Regions from separate parts of the Pantoea sp. E956-1 genome, predicted to be linked through region 2. Evidence: predicted binding sites of a transcription regulator. Region 2 holds the regulator's gene; each other region holds the start of a gene.
What was found. The regulator CRP, encoded in region 2, controls carbon source genes, mostly activating them, when cyclic AMP is high. The targets are predictions, from matches to a motif close to ATGTGANNNNNNTCACAT.
Positions count from the first base shown of each region.

Region 1 (5,134 bases), on a different contig from region 2:
CACAATCTGATGCGGGACGGTCAGCGGCGCGGCATGCAGGTTATCCACCAGCCAGTCGTTGTCTTTCACAATCACCGCCGCCACGCTCTGGGCGATACCGGCCGAGGCGCAGGAGACCACCAGCGCGTTCTCCACCTTCAGCAGACCGGCGATATAAGCACCGGTCTTATCCACCAGATCTTTCATTTCGAAGTAGTGATCGAGGCCATATTTTACCGTATCGATCACCTCACTCGATGGCGTAGAGACGCCGAGGATCGTCATACGGCCAGAGGCGTTAATCACCGGCTTCAGGCCATACTTTTCATATACCGAGGTCATGCGCTATTCCTTCTTCAGTCGCGATCCACTTACCAGCGACCACTGCCGCCAGCGGGACCAGATGCTTCTCACCTGCGACCTGTTCACCTTCTGAATCGATGAATGGCCGGGTTTCCTCTTTGACGCTAAACACCGTCAGATCGGCGTCGTAACCGACTTTCAGCTGGCCCTTGCGCTGCAGGCGCAGTCCTGCCGCCGCATTAACCGTTACACAGTCAATCACCTGCGGCAGCGTCATACCGACACTGAAAAATTTCGACATCACATGCGCCAGGTTGTGAACCGGTCCGGCCAGACGATTGCGGCAGTAGATGTCAGAGCTGATGGTGTCGGGCAGAATGCCCTGCGCAATCGCCGCGCGGGCGACTTCAAAGCTGAAGCTGGCACTGCCGTGGCCGACATCGAGTCTGACACCACGCGCAATAGCCTGTTTTACCGCCGCTTTAAGTTCGCCCTGCGGCGTCAGGATACGGTTGGGTTTGCCATTAAAGCAGTGCGTGATGATGTCGCCCGTGGTGAGCAGATCCGCAATCTGATCGAGATTGGGCGGATTATTGCCAATGTGAACCATCAGCGGCAGCCCGCCGGTTTCCTGCTGGATCGCCTTCGCTTTGATCAGCGGCTGCACACCATTCTCGCCCACCACGCTGCTGCTGATGCGTGCCTTGAGGCCGACAATAAAATCGGGCAGCCGCGCCACCGCCTGCTGCACCGCCTCGCCATCTATCTGCGTCATGTCAGCCAGCTCATTCTGGGTGACGATACCGGTGCGGGCGATATTGATCAGCGCATAAACCTGGGTCTGTGCCGCGCGTGTCAGCCGGTAAAAGTCATCAATGTGCTCTGCGCCGGTGCTGCCCGCATCGACAACCGTGGTGACGCCATGCGCTACGCCAATCGCATCCGCTTCATCATGATAAATCGGTGATTTGGGATAGCAGTGAACGTGGGAGTCGATCCAGCCTGCGCTGAGATAGTAATGGCCAGCCAGATCGCGCTCGCGTTGTGCGTTGCCCTGCACCTTGCCTATGGCGGCGATGCGGCCATCCTGCAGCGCAATGTCGACCACCTGCTCATCGCTGAGACGCGCACCGCGGATAATCAAGTCGTACATGGTTTCTCCTTAACGGCAGCCCGCAGCCGGGCTGCCGGTGAGATCAGAGAGCAATCGGAAACAGTGCCCCGAGGATCATCGCGCCGAGGATGGCGCCGCCGGTAATGGGCTTGTTCCAGAGATAGAAGAGCAGCGCGCCCAGCAGCGACCCCAGGCCAATCGGAATGGATGCCGCCATGGCTGACAGGATGATCAGCGGGCCCAGAAAGCGCCCCGAGGCATTACCTGCTCCCATCATCACGTCTGCGCCGTAGGTTGAGTCGCTCTGATTGATGGTGAATTTACGCGCCAGAATAATCAGGTAGCCAATCGCCACACCAATTACCAGGCCCGTCGCCAGCGAGGCAGCGAAGTTCGCCACCGGGAAGACGATGCCCGCACCCAGCAGCAGTGCCGGTACACCCAGCCCGACGCCGGTCTGAATCGCGCCGCCGATATCCAGAATGCCCACCAGCGATCCCTCAATGATGCGGGCGAACAGGAAGCTGGCACCAAAGGCGGCGACCGCGCCATAGACACCGGTCTCCATGCCTGCGCGCAGCATCGACACAAACGCCACTTCGTTGAACGCGCCGATGCCATAGAGGTAATACATGTGTGTCCCGGCAAAGACGCCAGAAGAGAGCAGGCCAACAAAGATCGGGAAAGACCAGTCGGCGTACCAGAAGCCTTTATTTTCGTTCATCGCATCGCCTCTTATTTGCCGCTGACTGAGTTGTGGATCATGTCGAGCCAGCCGGGAATGCCGAGCTGGAAGGACTGCAGCAGCTTCATGTCGAAACCACGGAAGAAGCCGCTCAGCACAAACAGCAGCACGATGGCGGTCATCATGACTTTGGTGACCCGGTTCCAGCCGCTCTCTTCCACGCCTTTACCGATCAGGATACCCAGCACCAGTCCTGGCACGGCATTACCCATGATCAGCTGCGCCAGACCGCCAAAAATGGTGGCCCAGAAGCCTGACTTTCTGCCTGCGTCGATCGCCGCCAGCCAGAAGATCACCGGCATGACGGTGTTCACCAGCAGGTTAGCAGCGGGCACCAGCACTTTGACCGCCGTGACCTGCAGTGCAGCCGGAACAGCCGAGGCGGTGGAGTTGAGGAAGGCGACCACGATCATGCCGATGATGCCGCAGGCGATGGCCATTTTTTTCGGATCGTGCAGCGTCTCCGCCACATTACGATTTTTCACCATCAAGGCGGCCGCACCCCAGTTTGGAATGATGCGATGATCCACATCCTGAGTGAATGAACCGGCTGCAACAGACGATGCCCAGGCATTGAAAAAGAAGCCAAGACCAAAGGAGAAGTGGGATGCCGGATCGCCCTCGCACGAGTTCAGCTCGCCCAGCGTACGGAAAGCGCCCATGCCCTGAGTGGTTGGCGCGTGGAACATGCGCGCAGCACCCGCACCGACGCCGACCCCTACCAGCCCGCCAATGATCAACGACTTAAACAAAATGATTAAAAACATGTTGTTGTACCTTGTTGTCGTTTTTACCTGCCCTCTCGCACGCCGCCGCATCGCCCACACCTGATCATCGCGATGTCGCGACAGCAGAGCATCGGGCAAACGACTGGCTGGCGTTAACAGGCTCTGTTTTACGATGCCGCCGTGAACGCCACCTGTTCGGTGTCGAAAACGGTGACGCTGACGGTGATCTCCAGCGTGACGCTGAAGCTCCGCCGTTGGCGCGCCAGAAAGAAGAAGAGAAACTTCTCGGTTTTGACGCTCTCCTGCGCGCGCAGCACCCGGACATCCTGAGGTTCAATGCGCAGCAGAATTTTTTGCGTCGCGCGCAGAACCTGGTTCTGCACACGACTCAGGGCATCGGCAAAGGCTTTCGCTTTGGTGTCGCCTTTGCCCTCGACCGTCACCTGGGTAACGTATTGTTCTTTCATAATCAGCTGCCGTGCTTCTTGTTCCAGGCTTGCACCAGCCGCTCACCTAACTCTTCTTTATCCATAAAGCCGAAGCCCAGCACCGTGGCACCTTCATTGATGGCGGTGACGCCTTCGTCGACAGAACGCATGCCATGTTTTGCTTTGTAGCCATATTTGTTCTGAGCGGTGATAGCACCGGCGCCGCCGCTGCCGCAGAACGAGATGCCGAAATCGGCGTTTTCCGCCTTCATTACGTCACCCAGTTTCATGTCAGCGGCGACACCGGGCACCACGACAGCACGGCCACCCGCTTTTTCGATGCCCGCAGCCACTTTCTGTCCTTTACCTAAACGATCGCCAATCACTACTGTTACCATGTTGTGTTCCTCTCTAGTTGTTTGATCGCGCGACTTCAATATGCACTGACAGCAGCCAGGCCTCTTCGCGGGGCAGGTTGCCAAACAGATCGACGACCTGCTGCGCCAGCGCTAACGTTTCCGGCGGAATATCTTCAAACAGCTCCGCTTCGACTTCCGGCAGCGGCTCACCGCTCAGCGAGCGTGACGCCATGGCACCGACATGCGATTGCAGCATCTGCTGCTGAACCGCATTGGGCTGAATACCCTGTTGCTGATAGATCGCCGCAATCTGCGTCATCACCCTGTCAGCCAGCTGTTGCACTTTCTCAGGTGGCGCTTCATACACCGGGACGCCGTTATTGCTCACCTTGCTACTCCTGTTAAACCGGATAATTCGCGTTAGAAATAAATTAACGGTCAACACCCCGGCTGTGGAGAGGCAACATTTCCAGCAGCAAGTGGAAATTGAAGTGAAGGTTGTGCGTCAGATCGCAGGCTGCACGCTTAGTGCGACATGCGTCGCATAATGCGCAACTTGATGGGTTTAACCGTGAAAATCGGTGATGTTGTGCGGCGACAAGCCAGACATGCGGGGCTTCAGGGTGCGGTGATAAGCAGAAGTGATGGTAAAAAACCGCCGGCCTGGCTGGCCGGCGATCTGATTAACGGAATTTCTTATGGTTGGCGTTGCGGATGTCGTCGAACTTCGCTGCTTCGCGTTTCGCTCCGTCCACGTTGTTGGCTTTCGCCAGTGTACTGACCACATCTATCTGCGCGATCAGCGAATCGATACCGGCATGGAAATCTTTCACCTGTGGGCTGTCAGCTGGCTGGCCTTCCAGCTTATCCGGCGTGCCCTGTCGCGCATCCTGTGCTGCGGTACGCATTTTGGTCAGCGCCTGCTGCATCTCCTGAGCATCGTCGGTTTTTTTGACGATCTTCAGATTGGCATTCAGCGTATCCATATCCTGCTCCAGATCGGCCGCATAGAGGCTGGCACTGGAGAACAACAAAGAAGCAGACAACATTGCAATCACATGCTTACGCATCGCTCTTTCCTTTCTTATTGTGATGAAAAAAAAGCAGCCAACCGGCTGCTTTCAGAATCCATCTTTATTGTCCCGCTATCTTCATCTCAGGCAGTAACACTGAACCGCACTGGATATTGCTGCGGGTTTCAATATCGTCACCGATGGTCACCATATTGCGCCACATCTCTTTGAGATTGCCGGCGATAGTCACTTCGCTGACCGGGTACTGAATAACGCCATTCTCGACCCAGAAACCGGCCGCACCGCGTGAGTAATCACCGGTAATCGCGCTGACGCCCTGTCCCATCAGCTCGGTCACCACTAATCCGGTGCCCATCTGCTTCAGCAGGTCGTCAAAGCTGTGGCCCTGACCTGCAATGCGCCAGTTATGAATGCCACCAGCGTGACCGGTGCTGGTCAGGCCCA
Region 1 is NZ_CEUYZP010000012.1:46,816-51,949, forward strand. Features, by position in the region: gene AC0T7J_RS21550 (DgaE family pyridoxal phosphate-dependent ammonia lyase) at 1-321, opposite strand, end outside; gene AC0T7J_RS21555 (amidohydrolase/deacetylase family metallohydrolase) at 305-1,435, opposite strand; gene AC0T7J_RS21560 (DUF4310 family protein) at 1,479-2,120, opposite strand; gene AC0T7J_RS21565 (DUF4311 domain-containing protein) at 2,132-2,908, opposite strand; gene AC0T7J_RS21570 (DUF4312 family protein) at 3,037-3,336, opposite strand; gene AC0T7J_RS21575 (SFCGS family glycine-rich protein) at 3,339-3,695, opposite strand; gene AC0T7J_RS21580 (glycine dehydrogenase) at 3,709-4,044, opposite strand; gene cybC (cytochrome b562) at 4,340-4,726, opposite strand; gene pmbA (metalloprotease PmbA) at 4,791-5,134, opposite strand, start outside.
Region 1: the regulator CRP is predicted to act here: its motif matches at 4,185-4,202, upstream of AC0T7J_RS21580 (glycine dehydrogenase).

Region 2 (5,134 bases):
CTGGAAGGTGACAGTTTTCACCGCTTTACCCGTCCTGAAATGGATATGGCGATTCGTAAGGCGCGCGATTTAGGACGTCATGTCAGCTACTTCGGCCCGGAAGCCAATGACTTTGGCCTGCTGGAGCAGAGCTTTAAAGAGTATGGCCAGAGCGGACAGGGCCAGTCGCGTAAATATCTGCACACCTACGATGAAGCGGTGCCGTGGAATCAGGTGCCTGGCACCTTTACGCCGTGGCAACCGCTGCCGCAGAACACCGATATTCTCTTCTACGAAGGGCTGCACGGCGGCGTGGTAACGGCGCAGCACAACGTAGCAGAACAGGTTGATCTGCTGGTTGGCGTGGTGCCAATTGTGAACCTGGAGTGGATTCAGAAGCTGGTGCGCGATACCGGCGAGCGCGGCCATTCACGTGAAGCAGTCATGGATTCGGTGGTGCGCTCGATGGAAGATTACATCAACTTCATCACACCACAGTTTTCACGCACTCACCTCAACTTTCAGCGCGTCCCGACGGTCGATACCTCAAACCCGTTCGCTGCCCGCGCTATTCCGTCACTGGATGAGAGCTTTGTAGTGATCCACTTCCAGGCGCTGGAAGATATCGACCTCCCCTACCTGCTGGCGATGCTGCAGGGCTCGTTTATCTCGCACATCAATACGCTGGTGGTGCCTGGCGGCAAAATGGGTCTGGCGATGGAGTTGATCATGGGTCCGCTGGTGAAGCGGCTGATGGAAGGTAAGCGAATAGAGTAAGAGGTCAGCAAAAACCGCTCTGAGAGCAGATGTCTTTCACAAAGATGGTAAAACTGGTTTTCCTGCGGCTAAAGACTTACCGCTGAGCAGGCTTCAGGTAGCATACACCTTTCGCAAAGACGCAAAACCGCCATCCCTGGCAGGCTCAGCGCGGGCCATCCCTGGCCCGCGATGCTTTGCTACAGGTATATGCTCCCTTCACTTCCCGTCCGGCAACCGCATCCGGTTTCAGGAAGGTCGCTACAGACAACGCCTGGGCAGAAAGAATCTGGCAGCAATAGATAAGTTCAACACGCCGGGAACCGGGTCAGAAGAGGAAAGCGTCCCGCCGCCCGGATAAAAACGCCGGGAGCGTTTTTGAACAACGCAACGCGTTGGCCCGGTTACGGGCGCACCTCAGGGATGAGGTGCGTAATCGCGCGGGCCGGGCATGCCATGGATGGCGGCTTTTGCGTCTTTCCGATCTGACCCGGTTCCCTGCGCAGGCACAGTATCAAAGCGGATTCCCGATGCAGGCACAGTCTGACAGCAGAGCACGACAGATTTTGCCCGCGACCTTAAAAGATCCCTGCGGCTATTACAGCTCAATCACTAAAAGATCCCTTGCGGCTACTACAGCTCAATCACTTCATAGCTATGCGTAATGTTGACGCCTTTACCCAGCATGATGGCCACAGAGCAATATTTTTCAGCAGAAAGATCCACGGCGCGTGAGACCGCTTTATCCTGGAGCGCTTTGCCACTCACGATAAAATGCAGGTTGATGTGCGTAAAGATTCGCGGCGCCTCTTCACGACGTTCTGAAGTCAGTTTTACTTCACAATCAGCTACATCGTTGCGGCCTTTTTGCAGAATTGATACCACGTCAATCGCGCTGCATCCGCCCGCCGCCATCAGCACCATCTCCATTGGGCTGGGCGCTTTATCACCCGAATTTCCATCCATCAGTATCTGATGGCCGGATGAGGATTCTCCGAGGAATGTCAGCCCTTCTACCCATTTCACTCTTGCCTGCATGATTTTTGCTCCGGAATACGCTGTTTTGTCGCCAGAGTACGCTTTCGCCTGGTAAACAGCAATCCAGAGAAATCCGCCTGTAGCTGAAGCGAGACAACAGAAGACAGTCGGCAAAAGCTGTGCTACAAACAGTGCTGAAAATATTTTTCGTCACCCGATGGCGAAGCCGGGAAGAATGATGCGCACTGCGCCTGATGCGGCCCGAATAATTTCCTGAAATGGAAACGCTTGAAGCTTTCACCGCCTGACAGGGAAAACTGCCCCCTGTATTTTGGGCACGATTACAACAGAGGATAATAGCGAATGGTTCTCGGCAAACCGCAAACAGACCCTACACTCGAATGGTTCCTGTCCCATTGCCATATTCACAAGTATCCATCCAAAAGTACGCTGATTCACCAAGGTGAAAAAGCAGAAACGCTTTACTACATCGTGAAAGGTTCCGTTGCGGTTCTGATTAAAGATGAAGAAGGCAAAGAGATGATTCTTTCTTACCTGAATCAGGGCGATTTTATTGGTGAGCTTGGCCTGTTTGAAGAAGGCCAGGAGCGCAGCGCCTGGGTACGTGCGAAAAGCGCGTGCGAAGTGGCGGAAATTTCTTACAAGAAATTCCGTCAGCTGATCCAGGTTAATCCCGATATCCTGATGCGACTCTCATCGCAGATGGCGCGTCGCCTGCAGGTGACGTCTGAAAAAGTGGGTAACCTCGCTTTCCTCGACGTAACCGGACGTATTGCACAGACTCTGCTTAACCTGGCGAAGCAGCCAGATGCCATGACGCATCCCGACGGCATGCAAATTAAAATCACTCGTCAGGAAATTGGCCAGATTGTTGGTTGTTCACGTGAAACCGTGGGCCGTATTTTGAAGATGCTGGAAGATCAGAACCTGATCTCCGCACACGGCAAAACCATCGTCGTTTACGGCACCCGCTAATTCCTGTCACCCACGGCGTGATGGCAACATCACGCCGTTATTGTTTGTGTTGGGCCGATGTGGCGTCGAATTATTTACCATCCTGAAGTTAACTACGCCTTGCGGCAAACGCTGGTGCTCTGTCTGCCCGTGGCACTGGGCTGGCTGGCTGGCGACCTGCAAAAAGGTTTGCTGTTCTCATTAGTGCCCGCCTGCTGCAACATCGCCGGTCTGGATACCCCGCATAAACGCTTCTTCAAACGCCTGATTGTTGGCGGCAGCCTGTTTGCCCTCGGCAGCTTTCTGATGCAGTGGCTTACTCTGCATGCTATCCCTCTGCCGCTGATCCTGTTCGCCATGCCCTTGCTGCTCGGCGTCACTGGTGAAATTAGCCCGCTGCATGGTCGTCTGCTGCCCGGCACCCTGATCGCCGCCATCTTTACCCTGAGCCTGATTGGCCGCATGCCAATCTATGTCCCCCCGCTGCTCTATATCGGCGGCACGCTGTGGTACGGGCTGTTTAACTGGTTCTGGTTCTGGCTGTGGAAAGAGCAGCCAATGCGCGAAAGCCTGAGCCTGATCTACCGCGAGCTGGCTAACTACTGCGACGCCAAATATACCCTGCTGACGCAGCTGACCGATCCGGAAAAGGCGCTGCCGCCGCTGCTGGCACGCCAGCAGAAAGTGGTCGATCTGATCAACACCTGTTATCAGCAGATGCACATGCTGTCGGCAAGCCGCGATCACAGCCATAAACGGCTGACGCGCGCCTTTCAGGTGGCGCTGGATCTGCAGGAACATATCTCGGTCAGCCTGCATCGGCCGGAAGAGGTGCAGAAACTGGTCGAACAGAGCCACGCTGAAGCGGTGATCCGATGGAATGCCAAAACCATCTCGGCCCGGTTGCGGGTGCTGGCGGATGACATTCTCTATCACCAGCTACCCGATCGCTTTGCGATGGATAAACAGCTCGGCGCGCTGGAGAAAATCGCCCATCAGCATCCCGACAATCCGGTGGGTAACTTCTGCCTTTACCACTTCAACCGCATCGCGCGGGTTCTGCGCACCCAGAAACCCCTTTATCAGCGCGATCTGATGGCTGACCGCCAGCGCCGTCTGCCGCTGTTACCGGCGCTGCGCAGTTATCTCTCGTTCCGCTCATCGGCCCTGCGCACTGCCGGCCGCTTTGCGGTGATGCTGATGCTGGGCAGCGCGCTGGCGCTGTTCTTCAACATCCCCAAACCCTACTGGATCCTGATGACCATCATGTTCGTCAGCCAGAACGGCTACAGCGCTACCCGTGTCCGCATTCAGCACCGGGCACTGGGCACTTTTGCCGGTCTGGTGATCGCGGCCGCCACGCTGCGCATGGCGGTGCCGGAGTCGCTGGTGCTGCTGATCATGCTGGCGATTACCTTTATCAGCTATCGCTTTACCCGCCAGTTCTATGGCTGGTCGATGATTGGCTTTACGGTCACGGCGGTTTACTCGCTGCAATTGCTGTCGCTGAATGGCGCGCAGTTTCTGCTGCCGCGACTCATGGATACGCTGATGGGTTGTCTGATCGCTTTTGGCGGGATGCTGTGGCTGTGGCCGCAGTGGCAGAGCGGCTTACTACGGCAGAACGCCCATGACGCACTGGAAACCTATCAGGATGCGCTACGGCTGTTGCTGGGTGACGAACAGTCACCAGAGAAACTGGCTTATCAGCGGGTGAAGGTCAATCAGGCACACAATGCGCTGTTTAACTCACTGAATCAGGCGATGCAGGAACCCGCGTTCAACTCCCGCTATCTGAGTGATATGCGGCTCTGGGTCACGCACAGTCAGTTTATCGTCGAGCATATCAACGCCATGACGATTCTGGCGCGTGAGCACACCATGCTCACTGCGTCGCTGGCTGAGCGTTACCTGCAATCCTGTGAAATCGCGCTGCAGCGGTGTCAGCAGCGGCTGGAATATGATGGGGAAAGCTCACAGGTGAACCTGCTGGATGACCTGGAAAATATCAGTGAGGGACCGATAACGGTGGTGGAGCAGCATGTACGGCGCATTCTCGATCATCTGAGCGTGATGTACACCATTTCATCGCTGGCGTGGAACCAGCGGCCGCAACATGGCCGCTGGCTGATCAGACGCTTACGTAAAAACTAAGCTAGCCGTTGAGCACGTTGCCGACGGCCGTGGCGAAGCGGCTCATGCCCTCTTCGATATCGGCAGGCTCAATGATCAGTGACGGGGCAAAACGCATCACGTCGGTTCCGGCAACCAGCACCATCACGCCTTCTGCGGCCGCGGCATTCAGGATGTCGCGTGCTTTACCGGCATGCTGCGGTTTCAGCGCCGCGCCAATCAGCAGCCCCTTGCCGCGAATATCGCTGAAGAGATCATACTTCGCATCGATGGCCTGCAGCGCCGTGACAAAGTGCTGACGACGCGTCTCAAC
Region 2 is NZ_CEUYZP010000006.1:216,413-221,546, reverse strand. Features, by position in the region: gene AC0T7J_RS16320 (phosphoribulokinase) at 1-756, shown strand, start outside; gene AC0T7J_RS16315 (OsmC family protein) at 1,369-1,773, opposite strand; gene crp (cAMP-activated global transcriptional regulator CRP) at 2,077-2,709, shown strand; gene AC0T7J_RS16305 (YccS/YhfK family putative transporter) at 2,767-4,842, shown strand; gene argD (bifunctional acetylornithine/succinyldiaminopimelate transaminase) at 4,844-5,134, opposite strand, start outside.

Region 3 (5,134 bases), on a different contig from region 2:
AGCTGCGACTGCAGATAGCCTTCGTTCTTTTTGTAGTACTGCAGGATGCCGTCCCAGGTTGCCCATTGGGTATCGGTATCAATGTTCATCTTGATCACGCCGTAGCTGATAGACTCTTCGATTTCTGCAGCAGAAGAACCTGAACCGCCGTGGAAAACGAAGTCCAGCGCGTTGTGCGCCAGGCCATGTTTTTCACACACATATTTCTGCGAATCGCGCAGAATGGTTGGGGTCAGTTTCACGTTGCCTGGCTTGTAAACGCCGTGAACGTTACCGAATGAGGCCGCAATGGTGAAGCGCGGGCTGATAGCATTCAGTTTTTCGTACGCGTAGTTCACATCTTCTGGCTGGGTGTAGAGTGCAGATGCGTCCATGTGGCTGTTATCAACGCCATCTTCTTCACCACCGGTGCAGCCCAGTTCGATTTCCAGCGTCATGTCGAGTTTCGCCATGCGCGCCAGATATTTGCTGCTGATCTCGATGTTCTCTTCCAGTGACTCTTCTGACAGGTCGATCATGTGAGAAGAGAAGAGTGGCTTACCGTTTTTCTGGAAGTACTCTTCACCTGCGTCCAGCAGACCGTCGATCCATGGCAGCAGTTTCTTGGCACAGTGGTCAGTGTGCAGGATAACCGGCACGCCATACTGCTCAGCCATCAGGTGAACATGGTGTGCACCCGCGATAGCGCCGAAAATTGCCGCGCCCTGTGGTTTGTCAGTCTTGAAGCCTTTACCCGCGATAAATGCAGCACCGCCGTTAGAGAACTGGATGATGATTGGCGCTTTCACTTTCGCCGCTGCTTCCAGTGCCGCATTGATGGAGTCAGTGCCGACGCAGTTTACGGCTGGCAGTGCGAATTTGTTCTCTTTCGCAACTTTGAAGATCTTCTGTACGTCATCACCAGTGACAACGCCGGGTTTTACGAAATCAAAAATTTTAGACATGATTGTGTCCTGTTTCGTGACCGTTGTTCCCCTTGAGGAACGTCGATTTAAACGCCCAGACGGGCAAGACTTCAGGCGATGCCGCCAGGCATCGCCCCCAAAGGATTACTGCTTCGCACGCTCTTCCAGCATGGCAACTGCAGGCAGTTTTTTGCCTTCCACGAACTCAAGGAACGCGCCACCGCCGGTAGAGATGTAGGAAATTTTGTCTTCGATGCCGAACAGGTCGATAGCCGCTAAGGTATCGCCGCCGCCTGCAACGGAGAAGGCATCGCTGTCTGCAATGGCGTTAGCCACGATCTCGGTGCCTTTGCGGAAATTAGGGAACTCAAACACGCCCACCGGGCCATTCCACAGAATGGTTTTGGCATCCTTCAGGATGGCAGCCATCGCCTGCGCGGTTTCATCACCAAAGTCCATAATCTCTTCGTTATCCGCAACTTCCGAAACCTTTTTCACGGTAGCGGTCGCAGTTTCAGAGAATTCTGTGCCGACACGTGAATCAGTAGGAACCGGGATACCGTGCTGATCGCGCAGGCCTTTAGCCGCTTCAACGAAGTCTGGCTCATACAGAGATTTACCGACGTTGTTGTCGATAGCAACGAAGGTGTTGGCAATACCGCCGCCCACAATCACGGTGTCCGCGATTTTGACCAGTGATTGCAGCACGTCAAATTTGGTAGAAACTTTAGAGCCCCCTACCACAGCCACCAGCGGACGCTCCGGGTTGCTCATGACTTTACCCAGCGCTTCCAGTTCGGCAGAGAGCAGCGGGCCAGCACAGGCGATAGGGGCAAATTTGCCGACGCCGTGGGTAGAAGCCTGTGCGCGGTGCGCCGTACCAAAGGCGTCCATCACAAATACGTCGCACAGGGCAGCATATTTTTTAGACAGCGCTTCGTCATCTTTCTTTTCGCCTTTGTTAAAGCGAACGTTTTCCAGCACAACCAGTTCGCCAGCGCCGACTTCAACGCCATCGAGGTAATCTTTTGCCAGGGTTACGGTGGTGCCGCTAAGCTTGTCTTTCAGGTAGTTAACTACCGGCAGCAGCGAGAACTCTTCATTGTATTCACCTTCGGTCGGACGACCCAGGTGAGAGGTAACCATTACTTTCGCGCCCTGTTTCAACGCCGCTTCAATGGTTGGCAGAGAAGCACGGATACGTGCATCAGACGTCACTTTACCTTCTTTAACCGGTACGTTCAGATCGGCACGGATCAGAACACGTTTACCAGCCAGATCCAGATCGGTCATCTTAATTACAGACATGGTGAATCCTCTCGTTGATTCTCATAAGTTTTGCCAGACGCAAACCGCGTCTTACCTGAAACCGCTTGCGGCCATCGCTAACGTCGTGTCGAGCATTCGGTTAGCAAAGCCCCATTCGTTGTCACACCAGACCAGGGTCTTGATAAGGTGTTGACCGCTGACCCGCGTTTGTGTTCCGTCCACAATGGCACTGTGCGGATCATGGTTAAAATCTACTGAGACTAACGGTAATTCCGTATAGTCAACTATACCACGAAATGTCCCTTCTGCTGCGCTTCGCAACAGGATGTTAACGTCACACGCCGTCACCGCCTGATGCACAGAAACGCTGAGATCAATGGCTGTCACGTTAATCGTCGGGACGCGAACGGCTATCGCCTCGAAGCGATCGTTGAATTTCGGAAAAATACGGGTAATGCCTGCCGCCAGGCGAGTGTCCACCGGGATGATCGACTGACTGGCTGCACGCGTACGGCGCAGATCGCTGTGATAGGCGTCGATCACCTGCTGATCGTGCATTGCCGAGTGGATCGTGGTGACGGTGCCGGATTCGATGCCAAACGCATCATCCAGCAGTTTAATCACCGGGATAATGCAGTTCGTAGTACAGGAAGCGTTGGAGACGATGCGGTCACTGGCGGTGAGTGACTGCTGGTTAACGCCATACACCACTGTGGCGTCGAGATCGTTTCCGCCGGGATGAGAGAACAGCACTTTTTTGGCGCCAGCCTGAAGATGCGCTTCGCCATCAGCGCGCGAGCCATAGACGCCGGTGCAGTCCAGCACCACATCCACATCGAGTTCACGCCACGGCAGATCGGCAATGGCAGCACGGTGCAAAATGCGCAGGGTATCGCCACCTACCCACATTACATCGCGCTCCTGACGAACATCGAAAGCAAAACGACCATGGCTGGTATCGTATTTCAGCAGGTGCGCCATCCCGGTGGCTTCTGCCAGCTCATTAATCGCGACCACGGTGATCTCTGCACGTCGGCCCGTTTCATACAGCGCGCGCAGGACGTTGCGTCCAATCCGGCCAAAACCATTTATCGCTACCCGTACCGTCATTTCTCTCCTGCCACGTCAGACTGAAAAAAACGTGCCGTTAGCCTGAGCGTTTCACTGCATTTTGTACAGGAGATTCTTACCCGGCATTGTCCGAAACCAGGGGAATTTGCCTGGCGACTGAAACGGTTCAGCTACAATAATAGAAGGAAGGAATAACAGGAATGATTGTGATCAATCTGACTGCTTAAATTTGGATCTGCGTCACAAATTGAGGCAAAAGGCGGTTATTACTGCAGGAATAAAAAAGTAAAAGGGACGAAAATTTCGTCCCTCTGTTTTTACAGCCGGGCGGGAACAGGCCCGCCTGACCGGTTTTACGCCAGCAGCGCTTTCGCTTTCGCGACGACGTTGTCGACGGTAAAGCCAAACAGTTCGAACAGCTGATCGGCAGGTGCAGATTCGCCGAAGCTGGTCATACCCACGATAGCGCCATTCAGGCCAGTGTATTTGAACCAGTAATCAGCGATGCCCGCTTCGATTGCGACGCGTGCGCTGACCGCTTTTGGCAGCACGGATTCACGGTACTCATCGCTCTGCTTGTCGAAAGCATCCGTTGATGGCATAGAGACCACGCGCACTTTGCGGCCTTCGCTGGTGAGTTTGTCCCAGGCACCGACAGCCAGTTCAACTTCGGAACCGGTGGCGATCAGGATCAGCTCTGGCGTGCCATCGCAATCTTTCAGCACGTAACCGCCGCGCGCTACGTTAGCCAGCTGTGCCGTGTCACGCTCCTGCTGCGCCAGGTTCTGACGGGAGAAGATCAGTGCAGTCGGGCCATCTTTACGCTCAATGGCATATTTCCACGCCACCGCGGATTCAACCTGGTCACATGGACGCCAGAGGCTCATGTTTGGCGTGGTGCGCAGGCTCGCCATCTGTTCAACCGGCTGGTGCGTCGGGCCATCTTCGCCCAGACCGATAGAGTCGTGGGTGTAGACCATGATCTGACGGATCTTCATCAGTGCCGCCATACGCGCTGCGTTACGCGCATATTCAACGAACATCAGGAAGGTCGCGGTGTAAGGCAGGAAGCCGCCGTGCAGCGCCAGGCCATTGGCGATTGCGGTCATACCGAACTCACGCACGCCGTAGTGGATGTAATTACCCGCAGCATCTTCGTTGATCGGCTTAGAGCCCGACCAGATGGTCAGGTTGCTGGGTGCCAGATCGGCTGAACCGCCCAGGTATTCCGGCAGAATTTTACCGAAAGCTTCAATAGCATTCTGTGAGGCTTTACGGCTGGCGATCTTCGCCGGATTCGCCTGCAGCTGCTCAACGAACTTCTGCGACTCTTCCTGCCAGTTAGCTGGCAGTTCGTTGCTGACGCGGCGTTTAAACTCGGCAGCCAGTTCAGGATGAGCCTGTGCGTAAGCGGCGAATTTCTCATTCCATGCAGACTCTTTCGCCTGGCCCGCTTCTTTCGCGTCCCACTCAGCGTAGATATCAGACGGAATCACGAACGGCGCGTGGGCCCAGCCCAGCTGTTTGCGGGTCAGTGCCACTTCGTCATCACCCAGCGGTGCGCCGTGTGAATCATGGGTACCCGCTTTGTTCGGTGAACCAAAACCGATAACGGTTTTGCACATCAGCAGTGAAGGCTTGTCGCTGACGCTTTTCGCTTCCTCGATCGCTTTCGCAATCGCATCCGCATCGTGACCATCGACGCCGCGCACCACGTGCCAGCCATAAGCTTCAAAGCGCTTAGCGGTGTCGTCGGTGAACCAGCCATCAATGTGACCGTCGATAGAGATACCGTTGTCATCATAAAACGCCACCAGTTTGCCCAGCTTCAGCGTACCGGCCAGTGAGCAGACTTCGTGCGAGATACCTTCCATCATGCAGCCATCACC
Region 3 is NZ_CEUYZP010000004.1:179,330-184,463, forward strand. Features, by position in the region: gene fbaA (class II fructose-bisphosphate aldolase) at 1-944, opposite strand, end outside; gene pgk (phosphoglycerate kinase) at 1,050-2,213, opposite strand; gene epd (erythrose-4-phosphate dehydrogenase) at 2,265-3,284, opposite strand; gene tkt (transketolase) at 3,599-5,134, opposite strand, start outside.
Region 3: the regulator CRP is predicted to act here: its motif matches at 3,474-3,491, upstream of epd (erythrose-4-phosphate dehydrogenase).

Region 4 (5,134 bases), on a different contig from region 2:
CGTCATAGCTGCCGACCCACTTTTCGCCGGGCTGCGTCAGGCAGTAAAACACCGGCAGCAACCAGTTACCGTTGGGCAGCACCACAATCGGCTGGCGAATAAAGGTGCCAGGCTTATCCAGCAGCGTTTTGATCTCCCCCCAGCTCTGGCCCAGATCGTGAGACTGGCGATAGCGAACAATCGCGGTGTCCTGATTGCCCGATTTCTGTGCCGTCCACAGCAGCCACAGCACCTGGTCGGGATCAAGAAACAGTACCGGATTCTGTTCTGAACGGCCCGGATCGTCAGAGAGTTTTTGGGCTTCACTCCAGCGATCGCTGCCTTTTTGCAGCCGTGAACACCAGACAGAGATATCGGCAATCCCTTCCTGCGTGCCGCCAAACCAGACGCAAAGCAGATCGCCATCGGGCAGCGGCAGCAGGTTAGCTGCGTGGTTTTGCGGGCAGGAGGAGGGCAGCATCGCAACCTGCTGCGCGCTATCCTGCGGGTGAGGCGCAAGCAGGCCGGTGCGTTCTGCGGTGACGGTTTCCTGAGTCATTTTAGGCTCCACTGTTTTGTGCATTGTGTTGCGATTGAGACTGAGACTGGCGTGACGGGATACAGCGGTCAATCACCATAATAATTGCCGGGGTGATCAGCGCCACGTACATATTGTCGATACCAAACGGGTTACCCATCAGGAACCAGACGGAGGTGACAACGCAGGCGCCAATCAGACCGGCATTGGCGCCGCGTGTGCTCTTAAACCACGGCAGGTAGAAGGCCATGATCGCCACCACGGTAATGGACAGGCGAATCGCACGGGTAAAGAACGAGAGCTTCAGCACTTCCGGGAAGAACAGAACAAACAGCAGCGGGAAGAAGCCGATGCCAATCGAGATCCAGCGCGTCATTTTAAATTCGCGCTCTGGCGTAGGATTACGATAAGGCACGTAAAAGTCTTTCACCACCAGCGAGGCGATGGCCAGCGCCACGGTACCCACGCTGACGAAAATCGAGGCCACCAGCGAGGTGGTGACAATGCCCGCCAGCCACGGTGACATATCCTGCAGAAACACCGGCAGCGCATAGAGGCTCTTGATATCCGGGTGAGCAAACTTCGCTGCCACGCCAATCAGCGCCATCGCCAGACCGATCGGCAGACAGAAGAAGAAGGCGACCCAGGTGGCGCGCTTCGCTGACTTCACATCTTTGGTGGAGGAGATCGCCTGGATCACAAACTGGGTACAGAAGATCGAACCTACAGTCCCGATCAGCCAGGCCACAATCGTACTGGCACCGACGTGACCATCCCATGTCCAGTAGAACGCCGGCATTTTCTCCATCATCGGGGCGACGCCCCCGGTCATCTTCAGCGCTACATAAAGGATAATCAGGATCCCCATATACTTGATGGCGCTGTGCAGCAACGTGACCCAGGCCACGCCTTTCATGCCGCCAAATGCAAAGTAGAAGGTGCTGACCACCGCAGTGATAAAGGCCGCCTGGGTCAGGTCAATCTTCAGCACGGTGGAGATCGCCGCCGCGCCGCTGATGTAGTTACCGACGTTCACCAGCAGCAGCGCATAGATCATGATCAGCGAGATAATATTTTTGGTTGAACTGCCATATTTCTCGGCGATAGCGCCGGAGATAGTGATCTTTCCGGTGTTGTAGATGCGCTTGACCAGAATCAGGCCAAACAGCGGGAAACCAATAGCCGCACCAATCACCGACCATGAGGCGGCGAAGCCATCTTCAAACGCCGCCTGCGCGGTGCCGATGGTGGATTTTGCCCCGATATATTCAGACATCAGCATAATGCCGATGATAAAAGCAGGCATGGCGCGCGAGCCTTCCATAAAGTCGCCGCTGGTTTTACTGCGCAGCCGCCAGGTGAGCCAGGTGGTGAACAGGATATAGGCGACCACCATGCCGACGATCAGTAAGGTGCTCTCAGTTGAAAATGCTTTCATCATGACCTCGATTGTTATGGCAGATGGCGACCATCAGGTTCGTTCTCATCTGACCGGTAGGGTGCAAAGGTGATGGACGTTATTGCAGGTAGTGGTTCACGATTTGACGGATCTGCTGCTGCTCTTCGGCGCTGAACTGCACCGCATAGCGGCTTTCACCCACCTCAAAGCCCTGCAGGCTGACCGCTTTTTTCACGGCGGCCGGTGAGAAACCGATGCTGTAAAGCGCGGTGCGCAGGCCGGTGACGTTCTCCTGTGCCTGATGCGAACCGGCAATATCGCCCGCATGGAAGCGCGTCCAGATGGCGTTAATCGCCTCCGGCGCCACGTTTGCCAGCCCGGAAATTGAGGCAGAGCAGCCATCCACGAAACCCTGGTGGATTAGCGAATCCGGGCCGTTCAGCACATCAAAGTCCTCACAGTCGGCGGTAGCCTGCAGAAAGCCGCTCAGGCTTTCATAGCTGCCTGCTGAATCTTTAATGCCGATGATGTTCGGGTGCGCGGCCAGCGTACGAACGGTCTCTGGCTGCAAAGTATTGCCGGTACGCGCCGGGATGTTGTAGAGGAACAGCGGCACCGTAAGCGCGTCAGCCACGCGCTGATAGTGGTCGATCAGCTCCTGCTGTTTAAGCGGAACAAACCACGGCGTGATCGCGGAGACAGCATCTACGCCAAGGCGGGCAATCTGTTTACCGAGCCGGATAGTTTCACGGGTCGAAATCTCCCCGATGTGCGCCACCACTGGCGCCCGGCCGTTAACTTCATCGACGCAGGTGGTGGTAACCGCGATCTTCTCCTGCTCATTCAGCACAAAGAATTCGCCGTTGGTCCCGCCGCAGAAGATGCCGTTACCGGCGTTGATCTGGCGTCTGACCTGTTCGCGCTGCCTCTCCGGATCAAAGGCACCTTCCCGGTCAAAAGTAGTGACGATGGCGGTCAGTACGCCGTTTATTTTCTTATTCATGACAATCCTCATTACGCCTGGCAGGAAGGGAAAAGCGTCAGGTAGACGGCGCGCACATCGTCGGCGGTGACCGCCATCGGCACGTTGTTCATCAGACGCTGGACGTCGAGCGCGGCTTCCACTAACCAGGGCAGGTGATCCGGGCTGATGCCCAGGGCTTCCAGGCTGGCAGGCAGCTGCAGCCGCGCTACCAGCGCGGTGAAGTAGTCGACCAGCGCGTGTGATTTCGCTTCATCGCTTAAACGGATGTTGGCGTCGGGCAGCAGATCATAGGCCTGAGCGAATTTGCTCACTGCCGCCGGACGGACAAAGCGCATGCAGGGAGCCAGCAGGATGGCGTTCGCAACGCCGTGTGGCAGATGATATCTGCCGCCGAGCGGGTAAGAGAGGGCATGCACCAGATGTGTCCCGGCATGGGCAATCGATGCACCGCCATAATAAGAGGCCCAGAGCATCTCCAGTCGTGCCTGCAAGTTTTCTGGCTCGCGCAGGGTGGTTTCGAGATTAGCGAACAGTTTCTTCATCCCAATCAGCGCATAGTTGTCGCTGACCGGGTTGGCGACATTGGCGGTAAAGCACTCAATCAGATGGCAGAGGGCGTCAATACCGGTTGAAGAGGCGATGTGGGCCGGCATGCTGGTGGTCAGTTCCGGCACCAGCGCCACCACATCGGGCAGCATCACCGGTGAAATAATGCCGACTTTGGTCTCTTTCTCCGGGATCGCCAGGATCGCATTGGGTGTCGCTTCAGATCCCGTGCCTGCGGTGGTGGGGATCAGTATTGAACGGGTACGGCGCTGCGGTTTGTCGCCTGCCAGCAGGGCGTCCAGCGAAGGCGCGGCGTCGATGCACAGCACTGAGAGCAGCTTCGCCACATCCAGCACGCTGCCGCCGCCGATACCAATCACCATATCGACCGGACGCCGGGAGAGCGTCGCGATAATCGCTGCCACATCATGCTGGCTTGGTTCAGGCGGGACGCTGTTGACCACGCTGATACCCGGAATCTGATCCCGAAGTTGACCCATCAGCGCCTGCACTGCCGGAATAGCCTCAATATTCCGGTCAGTGACCACGACTGCTGTCGATATCCCCTTCAGCAGATAACGCATGTCGTTTAACGCCTGATAACCGCTAATCACCGTGCTGTTAATGTTCATTTCATACCCTTATTTCTGTCCTGTCTGAGCAGATGATTAATCTTGCTCAGCGCAATGCGAAGTCAGTCACTCTCTGTGGCTAATTTTATAAGGCATATCGATTTCGATTAATTTGAACTTGCTCACATATAATCAATCATGATTGAATATAATCGAATGCAGCAGTAATCGCCTGACAGGAGTGAGGATGGGCTCATCATTATGGAAAACCCCGGTGCTGGTCATCGCCGATGACTTTACCGGTGCTAACGATGCGGGTAGCGGACTGGCACAGGCTGGTGCCCGTGTACATGTGCTGTTTGGCACTGAGGCACAGTTGCCAGACGACGCTGCGGATGTGCTGGTCATCAGCACCGACAGCCGGGCAATCAGCGCCAGCCAGGCTGCAGAGCGCGTCACTCAGGTGGTACAGCACTTTGCTCCACTGCTTCAGCAGGGCTGGCTGTTTAAAAAGATCGACTCCACGCTGCGCGGCAACGTCGGTGCTGAAACCGCGGCTGCGCTGCACGCCAGCGGCAAAAGGCTGGCGCTGGTTGCGCCAGCCGTGCCACGACTGGGCCGCACCACACGCGAGGGTAAAGTGTGGGTCAATCAGCATGTACTGACAGACACCGAATTTGCCAGCGACCCGAAAACCCCGATCCTCAGCGCCCGCGCACTCGATCAGATGCAGATCGACGGCACGGAGATCGATCTCCCGACGCTGCGCAGCGAGCGACTTGATGCGGTGTTAGCGGCGGCGCACGGCGTCGTGGTGGTGGATGCTGAAAATGAGGCCGATCTGGCGCGGCTGATAACCGCTGCGGCGCGGCTGGCAGAGAAGCCGCTGCTGGTGGGGGCCGCCGGATTAAGCGATGCGCTGGGCGCAGTGCTCTCTGTTCGCCCGTCGCGGCCCGTGCTGGCAGTAGTAGGATCGATGAGCAGCAGCGCGCAGCAGCAGATCGCCACGCTGCTTAACCAGCGGGCAGTTGAGATAGTGGATGTCGATATCCGTCAGCTGTTTCAGCAGCCCGCCTGGCCCGACCGGGATCGCTGGATCGTTCAGGCTGAAAGCG
Region 4 is NZ_CEUYZP010000008.1:77,894-83,027, reverse strand. Features, by position in the region: gene AC0T7J_RS18180 (sialidase family protein) at 1-538, opposite strand, end outside; gene AC0T7J_RS18175 (sodium:solute symporter family protein) at 540-1,955, opposite strand; gene AC0T7J_RS18170 (dihydrodipicolinate synthase family protein) at 2,035-2,919, opposite strand; gene AC0T7J_RS18165 (iron-containing alcohol dehydrogenase) at 2,931-4,079, opposite strand; gene dtnK (D-threonate kinase) at 4,267-5,134, shown strand, end outside.
Region 4: the regulator CRP is predicted to act here: its motif matches at 4,190-4,207, upstream of AC0T7J_RS18165 (iron-containing alcohol dehydrogenase).